DNA from 2 places in the Fructilactobacillus carniphilus genome. Region 2 is predicted to be linked to the other one. Evidence: predicted binding sites of a transcription regulator. Region 2 holds the regulator's gene; the other holds the start of a gene.
What was found. Region 2 encodes LexA, which represses DNA repair genes until DNA is damaged. Its sites were predicted from a motif close to CNAACANNTGTTNG; they were not measured.
Positions count from the first base shown of each region.

Region 1 (8,228 bases), 460 kb from region 2:
TACGTACCCGAGTCCCACGTCGGCAATCGTCTGCAGTTTCCGGGTAATCTTGGGAATTGCCGAGAAAAAGTCGAGAGCTTCGCGTACCGTTAGGTCTAAAACTTGCGCAATGTTTTTACCCTTGTATTCCACCTGTAGGGTTTCAGCATTATATCGTTTGCCGTGGCAAACTTCGCAGGGAACGTACACGTCTGGTAAGAAGTCCATCCCAATCTTTAGGATTCCATCTCCGTGACAGGTTTCACACCGACCACCCTTGATGTTAAAGCTAAACCGGCCCTTTTGATAACCACGCAGCTGAGCCTCGTTTGTTTTGGCAAATAAATCGCGGATGTCGTCAAAAACGCCCGTGTAGGTGGCAGGGTTACTCCGCGGCGTCCGCCCAATCGGGCTCTGATCGATGTTAACCAGTTTTTCAATCTGCTGGTAGCCGGTAATTGATTTATACTTTCCCGGTTTAGCAGAATTATGGTTTAATTTCTGGGCCAACGCGCGCTTTAAAATGTCATTCACGAGGGTCGATTTCCCGGAGCCAGAGACCCCGGTAACCACGTTCAGTTCTCCCAACGGAAACTTCACCGTGATGTTTTTCAGGTTGTTGGCTTGAGCGCCCTTCACCGTCACAAACTTCCCGTTTCCGGTCCGGCGTTGCAGTGGGACTGGAATAAACTTTTTGCCAGATAAATATTGACCCGTCAACGAGTTCGGGTTCTGTTCCACCTCGGCGGGCGTTCCAGTCGCCATGATCCGACCACCGTTCGCACCAGCTCCCGGACCAACGTCCACAAGGTAGTCAGCCGCCAGCATCGTTTCCTGGTCGTGTTCTACCACGACCAAGGTATTACCCAGGTCACGCATCTGCTTCAGTGACTTAATCAAGCGGGCGTTATCCCGTTGGTGGAGTCCAATCGACGGTTCATCTAACACGTAAAGAATTCCCGAAAGGTTGGAACCAATTTGGGTGGCCAAGCGAATTCGTTGGGCTTCCCCACCAGATAGGGTACGCGCTGCCCGGGACAGGGTTAGGTAGCTTAGGCCCACGTTAAGCAGAAAGTCCAACCGGTCACTAATTTCCTTAATCACCGGTTTTGCAATCGTGGTGTCCTGCTCGCCAAGATCAACGTTTTGAAAGAAGTTAAATTCCTCCGTAATGTTTTGTTCACAGACCTCGGCAATGCTTAACCCGTTAATCTTAACGGCCAGGGCTTTTTGGTTTAACCGTAGCCCATGACAAGCCTGACAGGTTAACTCCCGCATGTACTTGCGCATCTGGTCCCGGGTAAAGTCACTGTTCGTGTCCCGGTACCGACGAGCAATGTTCGTCATAACCCCTTCAAACGGAACGTCGGCATCGCGAACGCCCCCAAAGTCACTTTCGTAGTGGAAATGAAATTCTTTCCCCTTGGATCCGTGCAAAATCAACTCCCGTTGGTCCTTGGGCAGTTTTTCAAACGGCACATCCATGTCGATGTCAAAGGACGCCGCTGCTTGTTCCAATAACGTCGGGTAGTACTTGGAGCTAATCGGATTCCAGGGCTCAATTACACCGTCACGTAGTGTTTTACTGGGATCAGGAATTACCAGTTCCTCATCCACCTCTAACTTAGCACCCAGTCCATCACATTCCGGACAAGCCCCCAGCGGTGAGTTAAACGAAAAGAGTCGGGGCTCTAATTGCCCCACGGTAAAGCCACACACGGGACAAGCATAGTGTTCTGAAAAGAGCATTGGTTCCCGTTGACCCAGAAAATCAAGGGTCGCATACCCCTCACTCAAACGTAAGGCCGTCTCTAAGGAATCAGACAACCGGGCGTTAATCCCGGGTTTAACCACAATCCGGTCAATCACAATGCTAATGTCGTGGCGTTGGTTCTGATTCAACTCCAGGTCATCGTTAACGTCGTGTTGTTCGCCGTCCACGATGATCCGGACAAACCCTTCCTTTTTAATTCGTTGAATCACCTTTTTGTGTTGGCCCCGTTTCGAGCGCACAATTGGTGACAAAATTTGTAACTTCGTTCGCTCCGGTAATTCCACAATGCGATCAATCATTTGATCCACGGACTGGCTTTGAATCACCGTGCCATCGTTCGGGCAGACCGGGGTCCCCACCCGAGCCCACAAGAGCCGCAGGTAATCGTTAATTTCCGTCACCGTTCCCACGGTGGAACGAGGGTTTTTCGACGTCGTTTTCTGGTCAATCGAAATGGCCGGACTCAATCCGGTAATCGAATCGACGTCCGGCTTATTCATCTGCCCCAGAAACTGGCGGGCGTATGACGAAAGACTTTCCACGTACCGGCGTTGGCCTTCCGCATATAAGGTATCAAACGCGAGCGAACTCTTCCCTGATCCAGAGAGGCCCGTCATTACCACAAGCTTGTTTTTCGGAATGTCCACGTTGACGTCCTTTAAGTTGTGTTCCCGGGCGCCGCAAATTTTAATGGCATCATTGGCCATGGTCTCCACCTCCTTTAATTATGAATCCATTTCTTGCTTTAGTTTTTTAATCGTATCCCGCAGGTTTGCCGCCTGTTCAAAGTCCAGTTGTTGCGCCGCGGTCTGCATTTCATCACTCAAATTCTGCAACACCACGCGTTGTTCTTTCTCACTCATCTGTTCAAAGTCAGACTCTGCAAACGGTTTTTTCTTGTTGTAATGATCGTCTTCGGTTTGTTTGTAAGCCGAAATGACCTTTTCCACCGGCTTAATGATAGTGTGCGGTTGCTGATGATGGGATTCGTTATACGCGATTTGCTTGTCCCGCCGACGTTGAGTTTCGTCCATGGCCAACTGCATCGAGTCCGTTACGTGATCGGCGTACATGATCACGTGCCCGTCTTCGTTTCGAGCTGCCCGTCCGATGGTTTGAATCAGGGAGCGTTCGTTCCGTAAGAAACCTTCCTTATCAGCGTCCAAAATGGCCACCAACGAAACTTCCGGCACATCAATCCCCTCCCGCAGGAGGTTAATTCCAATCAGGACGTCAAATTTCCCCAATCTGAGATCTCGAAGAATCCGCGTTCGTTCCAGGGTTTTGATGTCACTATGCAGGTATTTCACTTTTACCCCCAGATCCTTGAGATAATCGGTTAAATCCTCGGCCATCTTTTTGGTCAAGGTTGTCACAAAGGTCCGCTGGTTTTTCTTAACCCGAGCGTTAATTTCTCCTAGTAAGTCATCCATCTGATTCTTAGTCGGTCGCACTTCGACGGTTGGATCCAATAATCCAGTTGGCCGAATAATTTGTTCCACCACCTGGCTGCTGTGTTCCAATTCGTAATCACCAGGAGTGGCTGACATATAAACCACCTGGTGAATGTGTTTTTCAAACTCATCAAAGTTTAACGGTCGGTTGTCATAGGCACTCGGTAACCGAAAGCCATAGTCAATTAGCTGTTTCTTGCGGGCTCGATCTCCCTTTAACATTCCCCGAACTTGGGGCACTGTTTGGTGCGATTCATCGATAAACATCAAGAAGTCCTTGGGAAAGAAATCCAGCAGTGTGTACGGTGGTTCGCCCGGTTTCCGGCGATCCATGTAACGCGAGTAGTTTTCAATTCCCGACGTGTAACCCATTTCCCGCATCATTTCTAGATCGTAGGTGGTTCGTTGCTTTAATCGTTGGGCCTCTAAGAGCTTACCGGAGTGTTCTAACTTGCCGACTTGAGTTTCCATGTCGGTTTTAATTTCTGGCAAAGCTACCCGCATAATTTCATCGTTGGTCAAAAAGTGGGTCGCCGGAAAGAGTGTCACCGAGGTCGGTTCCCCCAGGACTTCCCCGGTTAGGGTGTTAACCTGGGTAATTTTGTCAATTTCATCGCCAAAGAATTCAATCCGGTAGGCATTTTGCGTTCCAGAAGCCGGAAAAACCTCCACGGTATCCCCATGGACCCGAAAACGGCCTCGGTCAAAGTCAATGTCATTGCGTTGAAACTGGATGTTAACCAGCTTCCGGAGCAAGACGTCGCGTTCCATTTCATCACCAACCCGTAGCGAAACGGTATGATTTTGGTATTCTTCGGGATTCCCCAATCCAAAGATAGAGGAAACAGAAGCCACCACAATCACATCGTTCCGAGACAATAACGCACTCGTCGCAGCGTGCCGTAGTTGGTCAATTTCATCATTAATCGATGCATCCTTTTCAATGTAAGTGTCACTTGAAGGAACGTAGGCCTCTGGTTGATAGAAATCGTAGTAACTAACGAAGTATTCCACGGCATTGTTCGGGAAAAACTCCTTGAGCTCGTTATACAACTGCCCCGCCAGGGTTTTATTGTGGGCCAACACTAAAGTGGGCCGATTTTGATCCCGAATGATGTTAGCCATCGTGAACGTTTTCCCCGTTCCCGTAGCTCCCAACAGGGTTTGTTCTTTATCGCCAGCAGCCAAACCGGCGTCAATTTTGTGAATTGCCGTGGGTTGATCGCCGGTTGGTTGGTACTTTGAAACCAACTCAAATTGATTTTGTGTTTTTGTAACCATTTGATCCTCTTATTCTTAATTGGTGATTAATCGTAGGTGCTAGTTGTTCCAGTCAACTAGGTCAGTATTATTATCTTAGCACACGAACATACTTTCGCCAAACAAAAAAGAAGCACTCCCAGAGTCCTTCCCTTTGAGTTGTTATTTACTTTTAACGGATTCCACGTAGTCAAAGACCGCTTGACCAGCGATTCCACCATCCCCAACGGCAGTGGTAATCTGGCGTAAATGCTTCTTGCGGACGTCTCCAACGGCAAAAATCCCAGGGACGTTCGTTTCCATTTCGTCATTGGTCAAAATCCAACCTTGTTCATCGGTAATGCCCAGGTCTTTAAAGGCCTCCGTAATTGGCAAAATGCCAACGTATACAAACACCCCGGCCGTTGGCAGTTCACTGGTTGCACCGGTTTGGTTATTCTTCAATGCAACCCCAGAAACCTTTTTGCCATCACCAAGAATTTCAGTAACGTTACTATTCCAAACAAACTCAATGTTGTCACGAGCAAAGGCGCGTTCCTGTAAAATCTTTTGGGCCCGAAGTTGATCCCGGCGGTGTACCACCGTCACCTTTTTTGTCAAGTTAGCCAAGTAAGTGGCTTCCTGCACGGCAGAATCTCCCCCACCGACCACAACAACGTCTTCATTCTTAAAGAAGGCCCCGTCACAAACGGCACAGTAGGAAACCCCACGGCCACCATAGTCATCTTCACCAGGAACTCCGAGTTTCCGGTATTCTGAACCGGAACCAATGATCACGGCTGGTGCTTCAAATTGATCTTCGGCGGTGTGAACAATTTTTTGGTTCCCCGCTAACTCAATCCCAGTGACTTCTCCGTAGGCGTATTCCACCCCAAATTGGGTACTACTTTCGTACATTTTTTCCGACAGGTCTGGACCGAGAATCGATTTGAAACCCGTGTAGTTTTCAATCTCAGCGGTATTGTTCATTTGGCCTCCGTATACGCCCCGATCAAGCATTAAAACGGAAAGTTCGGCCCGTGAAGCGTAAAGAGCGGCGGTCATTCCCGCTGGTCCAGCTCCAATTACAATTACATCGTATTTTTTGGTCATTTTGTTCACCTCATTTAGTGGTTAACTTTCAATAGCTTTATCCTAACATACTTACTTAAAGTTAGTAACTTATTTAGCTCACGACTACTTTGGTTAACCATTCTCCGTTTGCCCTTCCCGCGTCATTAAAGCGTGAATAGAATCCGGAACGGTTTCTTCTTGTTCGAGGACGGCGTGAATGGCTTCGGTAATCGGCATCGAAATTCCGGTTGTCTGAGCTAAGTCATAAGCGGCTTGACTAGTGGCAATTCCTTCAATCACCATGCCCATGTTAGCGACCACCTCGTCGAGCGGAACGCCCTGTCCTAGTTGATAACCAGCTCGGTAATTCCGCGAGTTGGTACTGGTCGCCGTAACAATCACGTCTCCCATTCCGGATAGACCAGCAAAGGTCAGTGGGTTAGCGCCAAAGCTGACCCCTAATCGCGAAATTTCGGCTACCCCCCGAGTCATCAAAGCCGCTCGGGAATTATCCCCGTAACCTAATCCAGCTAGGGCTCCCGATGCAAGGGCAATAATGTTTTTGAGGGCGCCGCCAAATTCAACCCCAATGACATCTGAGTTGGTATAAACCCGAAAGGAATCGTTCATAAATAATTTTTGGAAGTGTTTAGCGGCGTCAAAATCATCACTCGCCACCGTTACCAAGGTCGGATCGTGTTGGGCAACCCCTTCGGCATGACTGGGACCCGAAAGCACTGCAATACTGGTACGGTGATCAGGATCAATTGTTTCTGCCAGCACCTGGGAAATCCGCAGGTAGGTTTTGGTTTCCAATCCTTTACTCCCGTGAATCAAGGCTGGTTTAGTGCCTAACTTAGCCAGGATTTGATTAACGTCCTGTGCTACGGAGCGAGTTGCCTGAGCCGGTACGATGAACAAAATATCCGTCGCATCAGTTAAGGCTGCCTCTAAATCAGTGGTGGCCTGCAAACTGGCCGAAAAGGTGTAATCGTGAATGTAATGGGAATTAGTGTGGTGCTGGTTCAGCTCGTTGGCCTGTTCTGCACTTCTGGTCCACAGTTGGACCTCATTCCCGTTGGCATCCAAGATGGCAGCTAACATGCTGCCCCAGGAGCCAGCTCCTAATACGGCAATTTTAGTTTTCATTTATTGGTCTCCTTTAGAGTTGTAAACGTCGTACCACTGTAAACTGTGGTCCGTGTGGCGGCGATAAACGAGGACCGCCAACGCCCCCACAAACAGCACTACTGATAGCACCTGAGAAATCCGCATAGGACCGAGCATTAAGCTATCCGTCCGCATTCCTTCGGTAAAAAAACGGCCGTAAGAATACCACATGACGTAAGTTAAAAAAATTTCTCCACGTTTAAACAGGTGGTCGGAATGGCGCATGGTCATCAACAAAATGAAGCCTAAGAGGTCCCAAACGGATTCATAAAGAAAGGTCGGTTGCCGGTAGGCTCCGTTGATTAACATCTGATTGATAATTCCGGTCGGTAAATGTAATTGGGTGAGAAAACGGTGGGTGGTAACGGCTCCGTACGCTTCCTGGTTCATAAAATTCCCCCACCGGCCGATTCCTTGCGCAATAATTACGGTCGGAGCCGCAATGTCAAACACCTGCCAAAGGGATAATTGATGACGGCGACAGAACCACCAGATAAACAAACCCGCTCCTAACAAAGCGCCGTAGATGGCAATGCCCCCGTCCCAAATGGCGATAATTTCTCCCGGATGGCTCGCATAATAATTCCACCGAAAAACCACGTAATAAATCCGAGCAGAGACAATGGCAATCGGAATCGCACCTAAAATAAGGTTATACACCAGATCCTCATTGAGTCCTTGGCGATGCACTTCTCGCATTGCCAACCACACGGCAATTAAGACAGCACTGGCAATGATGAGTCCGTACCACCGTACGTTGAACGGACCAAAGCTAAAGGCAATCGGATTTAAGGCTGCAATTGCAAACATCGTCGCAAGTCCCCCCCTTATTTACCTTCGTCAGGCTTTGGTTGATCAGCAGCACTGTTACTTTTAATTAAGCCGTTTAATTCTTCATCAAACATCTTAGTAGCATTGTAGCCCATCGTGTTGGCCCGGAAATTCATGGCTGCGGTTTCAATGATGATGGCGAGGTTCCGACCGGGCTTAACCGGAATGTTTAGTTGCTTAACTTCGACATCAAAAATTTGTTGTTTGTCGTTACCAGTGCCTAGGCGATCGTACTTCTTACCCTTTTCCCACACGTCTAGATGAATGATTAAGTCAATCCGCGTTTCCGACCGAACAGCTCCGGTTCCAAACAGCGTCATCACGTCGATAATTCCGATTCCCCGAATTTCTAACAGGTGACTCAAAATTTGGGGAGCCTGACCAATGATATCTTGTTCATCGTGTTGGTGTACGTCGACCCGGTCATCGGCAATCAGCCGGTGCCCGCGTTTCACGAGTTCCAGCGCGGTTTCACTTTTACCGATTCCGGATTCTCCAGTAATTAGAATTCCAACTCCGTAAACTTCGACTAGCACCCCGTGAATGGATTGTCGCGGAGCCAATTTTTCTTCCAAATAGTCTGTCATATTACTTAAGACCCGCGAGGTGTTTAACTTTGATTCCAAGATTGGAATTTGGGCTGTTTTAGCAGCCCGAATCAGTTCAACCGGTGGTTCAATGTCCGTTGAGATTACAAAGGCTGGCGT
Region 1 is NZ_CP097121.1:816,389-824,616, forward strand. Features, by position in the region: gene uvrA (excinuclease ABC subunit UvrA) at 1-2,460, opposite strand, end outside; gene uvrB (excinuclease ABC subunit UvrB) at 2,479-4,488, opposite strand; gene trxB (thioredoxin-disulfide reductase) at 4,630-5,559, opposite strand; gene M3M37_RS04190 (NAD(P)H-dependent glycerol-3-phosphate dehydrogenase) at 5,653-6,669, opposite strand; gene lgt (prolipoprotein diacylglyceryl transferase) at 6,670-7,500, opposite strand; gene hprK (HPr(Ser) kinase/phosphatase) at 7,518-8,228, opposite strand, start outside.
Region 1: a site for LexA is predicted at 4,572-4,585, ahead of uvrB (excinuclease ABC subunit UvrB). Genes of this name have one in related genera too.

Region 2 (8,228 bases):
AGTGCAAAAAGCAGTAGCGGTTTCGCAAGCGAACTATCCAGATCGACAAATTCAGGCCGGAATTGATAATGGAGCGACGGATGCCAGCGTGTTTGTGAAACAGAATGCGGACCTCCCCGTCATTGTGTTAGGACCCGATAAAGCCGGGACTTCCCATCAGCGGAGCGAACACACTACCATTAGCAGTTTTTTAGCCACGATTAACATTTATAAGGACTTGGCAACGCAATTTTTTGCAACCCAGGCCTAATAAAAGAGCACGATTAGAATTCATTTCTAACCGTGCTTTGTTGTTTAATTACAGTGTTTTTAGTTTTTCGTCAATTTGTTTTAAAACGATGGCTGTGTTTTCAGGATCCTGCAGGTCATAAGTTTGTAAATCAATCTTCATTTTGGGACTAACGTCGTAGTCTTCATACCATTGTTGGTATGCTTGCCACATTTTGTGATAGTAGGCCTCCAGTTCTGGATTATCGTCAAACTGTTCGTAGTCACGCCCCCGCTTTTTGATACGGGCCAGAATCGTGGGAAAATCAGCGTCGGCATACACCAATAAGTCGGGACGCTGCTTGGGCATTTCTTCAAGTTCGGCCATCATGTTATCCAATAGTTTGAGGTAAACTGATAGTTCGATGTCAGAAATGTTTCCAGCTGCATTATTTTCCTTGGTGAACAAGGCATCCTCGTAAATGGAGCGGTCCAGGACGTTATTGTCATCGGCGAGGGCCTTTTTAATCATCGCAAAGCGTTTGTTTAAAAAATAAATCTGTAACAAAAAGCCATATTGTTGGGGATTTTTGTAGTAGAGGGGTAAAACCGGATTATCCCCCACCGGTTCATAAAACGGTTTGGTGTGTAAGTGTTCAGCAATTTTACCGGTCAGCGTGGTTTTGCCGACCCCAATCATTCCAGCAGTAATTATCACCATAAAGAGCTCCTTCTTCTATAATAAGATTAGTATAGCACGCCCGTGAATTTCGAGAAAATAGCGGAGCCCGGCGCCGAGTTATGGTATCCTAGTAATAATTCGATTTAGTGATGGTGAGCAAATGAAGTGGTTAGATGGATTTTTAATTGTGGTGGGCTTGTTGATAATGGGTTGCAGTTACCTGGTAACGGGTCGGTTGCAAGTCGGAATTTTTCTATTAGGAGCGGGCATCGGAACTCAGGCACTCGTGATTCCGGCGGTCGTGTGGATCTGTCAACGTTATTTTAGCCATCCAGAAAGGGATGAAGAACAACCCCATGAACTTAAGTGAAATCGTTCAATTTATTAAGCGACTACTGGTGTTTATTATATTAGTTGGTCTAGTGACAGTGGTTCCCATACCAATGCTGTTGTTGCAACAATATCATTTTCAAACAGGAATCATAATTGGGATAATTGTAGGTTACATCTCTGTTTATCTAATCTCTATTTGGTTAGCCTATGAAGCTTATCGATGGGTTTGGCACCAACCTAACGGTAAATTGACTGCATCGAATTGGAAATTAATCTTTGTTTCGCTGTTTGAAATTTTTGCGGTGGAAATTGTGACTGTAATCGTGGCACAGTTGCTGCATCTCCCCGCTGGAAGTGAAAATAACCAGATTATTTACCAATTACTCTCTAGCAGTCCGGTTGTTTTGATTTTAATGAGCGCGGGAATGGTTTTTTTAACACCCATGCTAGAGGAATTAGTGTTTCGGGGATTTTTAATTCGCGGGGTCTTAAGCTGGGCACCAAATTGGCTTGCTATGATTATTAGTGGAATTGTTTTTTCTGCGGGGCACGCGAGCTCGAACTGGCTTAGTTTTTTGATTTATGCAGCGATGGGAGTGATTTTAGCCCGGGTTTATTTAAAGACGAATCGGATTCAGGCTTCCATGACCTTACATTTTCTCAATAATTTATTCGCAACAATCATGATGGTGATTTCCATTCTGGGAAACGCCCACTAGAGAAAGGATGATTAATTTGGACCTTACAGAATTTACTTATTATCAAAATTTAAAAAGTCGCTTAACCAAGGTACAAGCGGAATTACAAGAAGAACAACAGGAATACTTAGAACAGATGGGAAATCTGAATCAGCTGTATAACGACTATGATGTGGAAACGACTGAACAACTGGCCAACGCCCTAAATCATGGTGATGACGATCAGTTTACAACGGAAATTGAAACGGCCTTAACGAGTCATGACCGTGAATTCTTGTTAGAGAACGTTGCTACTTTGAATCCGAGCGAGGCGCAGGTCTTGGCCGCCATTCACGGTGAAGCAGATGATGTGGCTACTGAAGCAGTTAAGGTAGAGAAATTCTACCGGGAATTTGCGTTACCAATCATCGAACGACTACAAAATAACCGTATGATCCACGTCGAGGACTTAACGACTTCTGGAAGCAATAGCGATACGGTGGCAGAAATTAATTATTTCTCGACATTTGACGATTTTAAAGAAGATTTCAACGGAGCTGCTTACGTGGGTGAAGTAATCGAACAACGTTTGCAAGATCAAAAACCGATTAGTTTGATTATTACGGAACAAAATTATCCAAATGAATATGATGTAACGGTGATGCCAGAAAATGAGGAGGGATAAAGCATGGTAGATAAACGAGATTATAAGTATCCAGATACCCAGGCCTACGATCAGGTGATTAAGTTTTTGAACGATAACGGGGTAACCGTCCGCGATATTTCTAAGGTAACCTATAATTTACAAAAGCAATTTATTAGTATCCCTAGCATGGAATACGTTGATAAAATTGTGATTGACGTTTTGCATAAACGGGAAGTGTTAAATAACGCGTTAGTGGGAATGGAAATTGACCGCTTAGCCACCAATCATCAACTATCCGAACCGCTCCAAAGCATCGTGGAACATGATTTAGGGGTCTTTGGGGTTGATGAAACCCTAGCGTTAGGGATCGCTAACATCTATGGAACGATTGGAATTACCAACTACTGTGGTTTAGACACTAACAAGCAGGGCATTGTGAAGGAACTAGACCGGGAACAATCCCGAGTAACTACCTTTATTGATGATATTGTCGGAGCCGTGGCGGGAGCTGCTTCGGCTAAGATTGCCCACGAAAATTCATAAGTACCAAAAAATAGCAAAGTCCTGAACAGTAAGACATTGCTATTTTTTCTTTAATTATTTAATTTCGTTACGATATAAGCCCACGACTTTGCCGAGGATGACACAGTTGTTTAAGATGATTGGAGCCATCGAGTCATTTTCTGGTTGGAGGCGGAAGTGATCACTTTCCTTGTAAAATCGTTTACAAGTTGCTTCTCCTTCATCATTCATGGCAATTACAATTTCGCCATTTTCAGCATTGGGTTGGCGTTTCACAATTACCTGGTCGCCGTCTAGAATCCCAATGTTAATCATACTTTCCCCGCTAATGGTCAGCATGAAAAGGTCGGCTCGCTGGTTTTGCAGTTCCGCTGGAATTGGGAAGTAATCGGTTGCTTCTTGAACCGCTAAGATGGGTTCTCCTGCTGCTACGGTTCCTAAGAGTGGCATTTCGTTTTCAGTAGAGTTGGGCTGAATCCCCAAGGATCGAATCCCATCCTCCGTAATTTCTAAGGCTCGTGGCTTCGTGGGGTTTTTGGTGATGTAGCCCTTTTTTTCTAACCGAGAAAGGTGACCGTGAACCGTGGAAGTGGAAGACAGACCCACGGATTTCCCGATTTCTCGAACGGTCGGTGGATAGCCGTGGTCAATAACGTTGTCATAAATAAATTGTAAAATGGCCTGTTGTTTTGGGTTAGCTTGCGAAGACATGTAAACACCTCAAATTCGTTTAGTAGCAATGCTTTTAGCGTACCATAAAATTAGGAGTTTGCAAACGTTAGTTCGCCCGTTTCCTGTTTTATTATGATTGATTTCATGCTATTATTAAAGAAATTAAAAAAGGGAGTGGCAGAATGGCTGAAGATGAAAAATTAAAGCAGTTAATTCCACGGATTAATGAATTGGCAAAAAAGGCTAAATCAGACGTGGGTTTAACTGATGCAGAAAAAGCGGAACAAGAAAAATTACGTAAAGAATACCTCAAACGGTTTAAATCAAACTTTCGGACCCAACTTGAAATGACCCAGTTGTATGACAAAGACGGAAATGAAGTAACTCCCGAACCGGTCAAAGAAGCCCAACGCAAGAAAAATTTGCGTGACGATTAATCAATAACTGTTCAGAAAGAAGGAATTTAACTTGGCAACTTGGATTTGGATTTTACTAGTAATTTTAGCGCTAGTAGCAGGAGCAGCTGGTGGCTTTTTCATGGCCCGCAAGTACATGGAAAAATACTTAAAGGACAACCCACCGATTAACGAAGATCAGCTGCGAGCAATGATGTTACAAATGGGACAAAAACCATCGAAGAAAAAGCTGAATCAAATGATGATTGCAATGAAACGCAACGCTAAATAAGGCTAAAGAAAAAACCACTATTTAGTGGTTTTTTCTTTAGGATCATGATAAACGTAATCCGGATTAATTTCGTTATCGAGTTTGGTAAAAGCAGCTGCCATTTGGGTTTCGATGGCAGCTTGTTCCTCGTCGTTCAAGCGGTTGGATTTTTCGACATAAATGGGATCACCAAAGTTAATGTGGGCCCGTTTGCGTAAAAAGACCTGCTTTAAGGTTAAGGGACCTTGATAAACCACGGGTACCATTGGGACCTGGGCGGTTTTAGCGATTAAAGCCGCGCCTCCCTTTAATTTGGTTGAATGCCGTGTCCCAGAAGGAAAAATCAAAACGGAGAGATCAGTCTTACGTAAGACCTTAACGGGACGCTTAACGACTGAAATTCCAGGATTATGGCGATCAACCGGTTCCACGTTACACTTGCGTAATCCCCAGGCTAAGATGGGATTTTTAAATAATTCCTTTTTAGCAAGAAAGAAGAAGTGTTTGGGTAAGAGAACGACGCCAAAGAAGAGCATGTCAAACCAGGTTCGGTGCGGGGCAATTAAGACATAGTTACCAGCCGGAACCCTTTGCCGATTCCGTACGTCCGGTTTGCCGTTGAAGATGATGATGATCCATTTGATTACTGAAAAAGCAAACGAATAAAACAATCGTCTCATCCTTTCTGTTGAGATGTAAAATTAACCTTTAATAGTATACCATGTTTGCTGATAAAAAATGATGAGGAGAAAACGGATGGAGCAAGTGCAACTACGACCAGACGAACGAATCGACCAATTATACCGGAATCACATTCAAATCATTCAAAGTGATGCTGTGTTTTCCTTTTCGTTAGATGCGGTCATGCTGGCTCATTTTGCAAACGTAAAGCGCAGTGCCAAAGCCCAAATTGTGGACTTGTGTGCTGGAAATGGAGCGGTGGGTTTGTTTTTAAGTCAAAAAACGCACGGTCAGATTACAGAGGTCGAGATTCAATCCCGTTTGTGTGACATGACCGAGCGCAGTGTCCAGTTAAACCAATTGGAGCAACAGGTGCGGGTGGTCCATGCTGATCTTAAAGATAGTCTACACTACTTTGTCAAAGAATCGGTCGATGCGGTCACGGTCAATCCCCCGTATTTTCCTGTGCAAGCGACTAGCAAAAAAAATCCGAATCGTTATCTAGCAATTGCGCGCCACGAGTTAAAGACCAATCTAACTCAGGTAGTTACAACGGCTAGTGATCTTTTGAAAACCGGCGGGAAACTGTTTATGGTTCACCGACCGGACCGACTACCAGAGATTCTAACCGAATTACAAGCTCATCGGTTGGCTCCCAAGGAGATTCAGTTTGTTTATCCTCGGGCAAATCAGGATGCGAACATGGTTTTAATTGCAGCGCGTAAGGATGGGCAAGTCAGCGGACTCAAGGTCAGGCCTGCCATCGTTGTTTATGCAGGAGAAACGTATACCCCCTTTGTGCAGGAACTTTTATATGGAAGCAAATAAATTATTTTATTTTTACGTTCTGTTATGTGATGATGGGTCTTTTTACGGTGGCTTTACCACCGACGTGTCCAAACGATTTCAGACACATCGAAGCGGCAAGGGAGCTAAATATACCAAAGTGCACCGACCAGTGTCCGTGCTTTATTCAGAAGCCTTTACGGAGAAACGAGCAGCATTACAAGCTGAATATCGCTTTAAGCATCAATCTCGCCAGCAAAAAGAACGATTTTTACAAACGCAGGGCCTGAAGCCACGGCAATGGAGGTTGTCGAGCAATTAGGTTGTTTTTTGTGGCACTTTTTTGTATAATGAATTTCGGTATTAAATTACTAATACGCACCCAAGACGTTTTTCCTAGTAGTGCTCGTTTGAGTTCTGGGAATAATTTTGGGGAGGAAAAACTATTTTTTATGGAGGCTGATTATGGCTGTAGTAACAATGAAACAATTATTAGAAGCTGGGGTTCACTTCGGACACCAAACTCGTCGTTGGAATCCAAAGATGGCTAAGTACATCTTTACAGAACGGAATGGAATTTACATCATCGACTTACAAAAGACAGTGAAACTTCTGGGAGTTGCTTACAACTTCATGAAGGATTCTGCTGCTGATGACGCTGTGGTTCTGTTTGTAGGAACTAAGAAACAAGCACAAGATTCGGTTGAAGAAGAAGCTAAACGTTCTGGTGCTTTCTACGTGAACCACCGTTGGTTGGGGGGAACCTTGACTAACTGGAACACCATCCAAAAACGAATCAAGTACTTGAAAGATCTGAAGAAGATGGCTACTGACGGTACTTTTGAACGTTTGCCAAAGAAAGAAGCTTCATTATTAGTTAAGCAAACGGAAAAGTTGGAACGTTTCTTAGGCGGAATCGAAGACATGCCTAAGGTTCCGGATGTAATGTTCATCGTGGATCCTCACAAAGAACAAATTGCTTTGAAAGAAGCACAAAAATTAAACATTCCAGTAATTGCAATGGTTGATACTAACACTGATCCAGATGGAATTGATTACGTAATTCCTTCTAACGATGATGCCATTCGGGCCATTCGTTTGATTACTTCGACGATGGCTGACGCTATCATTGAAGGTCGTCAAGGTGAAGATGAAGTTAGTGAAGCATCCTTCGAACAAAGTGATGAAGAACCAGCTTCTGAAAACGAAGAATAATTAATTATCTGGCTGACTCTGTTTAGACCACTTCGGCCTAGGCGAGTCAGCTTTTTTAGACAAAAAGGAGTGCTAAGTGATGGCTAATATTACTGCTAAACAAGTAAAAGAATTACGGGACAAAACTAGTGCCGGAATGATGGACGCCAAAAAGGCTTTGGTTGAAGCTGATGGTGACGAACAAAAAGCAATTGAAATCTTGCGGGAAAAAGGGGTTGCTAAAGCACGTAAGAAGAGTGGAAACACTGCTGCAAACGGCTTAACCCAAGTAGCAATTGACGGTGACAAAGCTGCCATCGTGGAAGTTAACTCTGAAACGGACTTTGTGGCTGCCAACGATGACTTCAAGAACTTAGTGGACGCCATTGCTAGTGTTGTTGCTTTAGAACAACCTGAAGACGTGGCTGCTGCTTTGCAGTTATCCCTAGGTGATGACACGGTCGAAGATGCCATTATTCACACGAGCCAAATTACTGGAGAAAAGATTACGTTACGTCGGTTTGAAACCATGACTAAGAGCGGTGACCAAATCTTTGGTAAGTACCTACACAATGGTGGAGAAATTGGTGTCCTAGTTAAACTGGATGGCGCTAATGAAACGGTTGCTAAAGACGTTGCCATGCACGTGGCTGCTGAAAACCCAGAATTCTTAACGCAATCTGACATTTCTGCAGAACGGTTAGATCACGAAAAGGAAGAATTGAAGAAGGAAGCCTTAAACGAAGGTAAACCAGAGAACATCGTCGAAAAGATGGTTGCTGGTCGTTTGCACAAATTCTTAGCCGGAATTTGTTTAGCTGATCAACCATTCGTTAAGGATCAAGACCAAACGGTTGCCCAGTATGTGGAAAGCAATGGTGGTAAGTTAGCTGCTTTTGTTCGTTACCAAGTTGGTGAAGGAATCGAAGAAGCTACTGAAGCTGAAGACGAATAATCAATTCGACTAAAGACTAGCAATTAACGTTGCTAGTCTTTTTTTCTGCCGTTGCTGAGTCTGTTGTTAGATTACGATTTATGCTAAAATTAACGTAACAATTAATGCTTTCAGGGGGATATTTAATGGCTGACGTAAAATACAAGCGGGTTGTTTTAAAACTTAGTGGTGAAGCCCTGGCTGGTGCCAAGGGTTTTGGAATCAATC
Region 2 is NZ_CP097121.1:357,915-366,142, forward strand. Features, by position in the region: gene M3M37_RS01875 (ArgE/DapE family deacylase) at 1-250, shown strand, start outside; gene M3M37_RS01880 (deoxynucleoside kinase) at 299-928, opposite strand; gene M3M37_RS01885 (hypothetical protein) at 1,050-1,259, shown strand; gene M3M37_RS01890 (CPBP family intramembrane glutamic endopeptidase) at 1,246-1,941, shown strand; gene M3M37_RS01895 (hypothetical protein) at 1,958-2,584, shown strand; gene M3M37_RS01900 (phosphatidylglycerophosphatase A family protein) at 2,588-3,088, shown strand; gene lexA (transcriptional repressor LexA) at 3,143-3,778, opposite strand; gene M3M37_RS01910 (DUF896 domain-containing protein) at 3,922-4,176, shown strand; gene M3M37_RS01915 (YneF family protein) at 4,208-4,426, shown strand; gene M3M37_RS01920 (lysophospholipid acyltransferase family protein) at 4,444-5,076, opposite strand; gene M3M37_RS01925 (tRNA1(Val) (adenine(37)-N6)-methyltransferase) at 5,162-5,914, shown strand; gene M3M37_RS01930 (GIY-YIG nuclease family protein) at 5,901-6,194, shown strand; gene rpsB (30S ribosomal protein S2) at 6,338-7,087, shown strand; gene tsf (translation elongation factor Ts) at 7,164-8,021, shown strand; gene pyrH (UMP kinase) at 8,147-8,228, shown strand, end outside.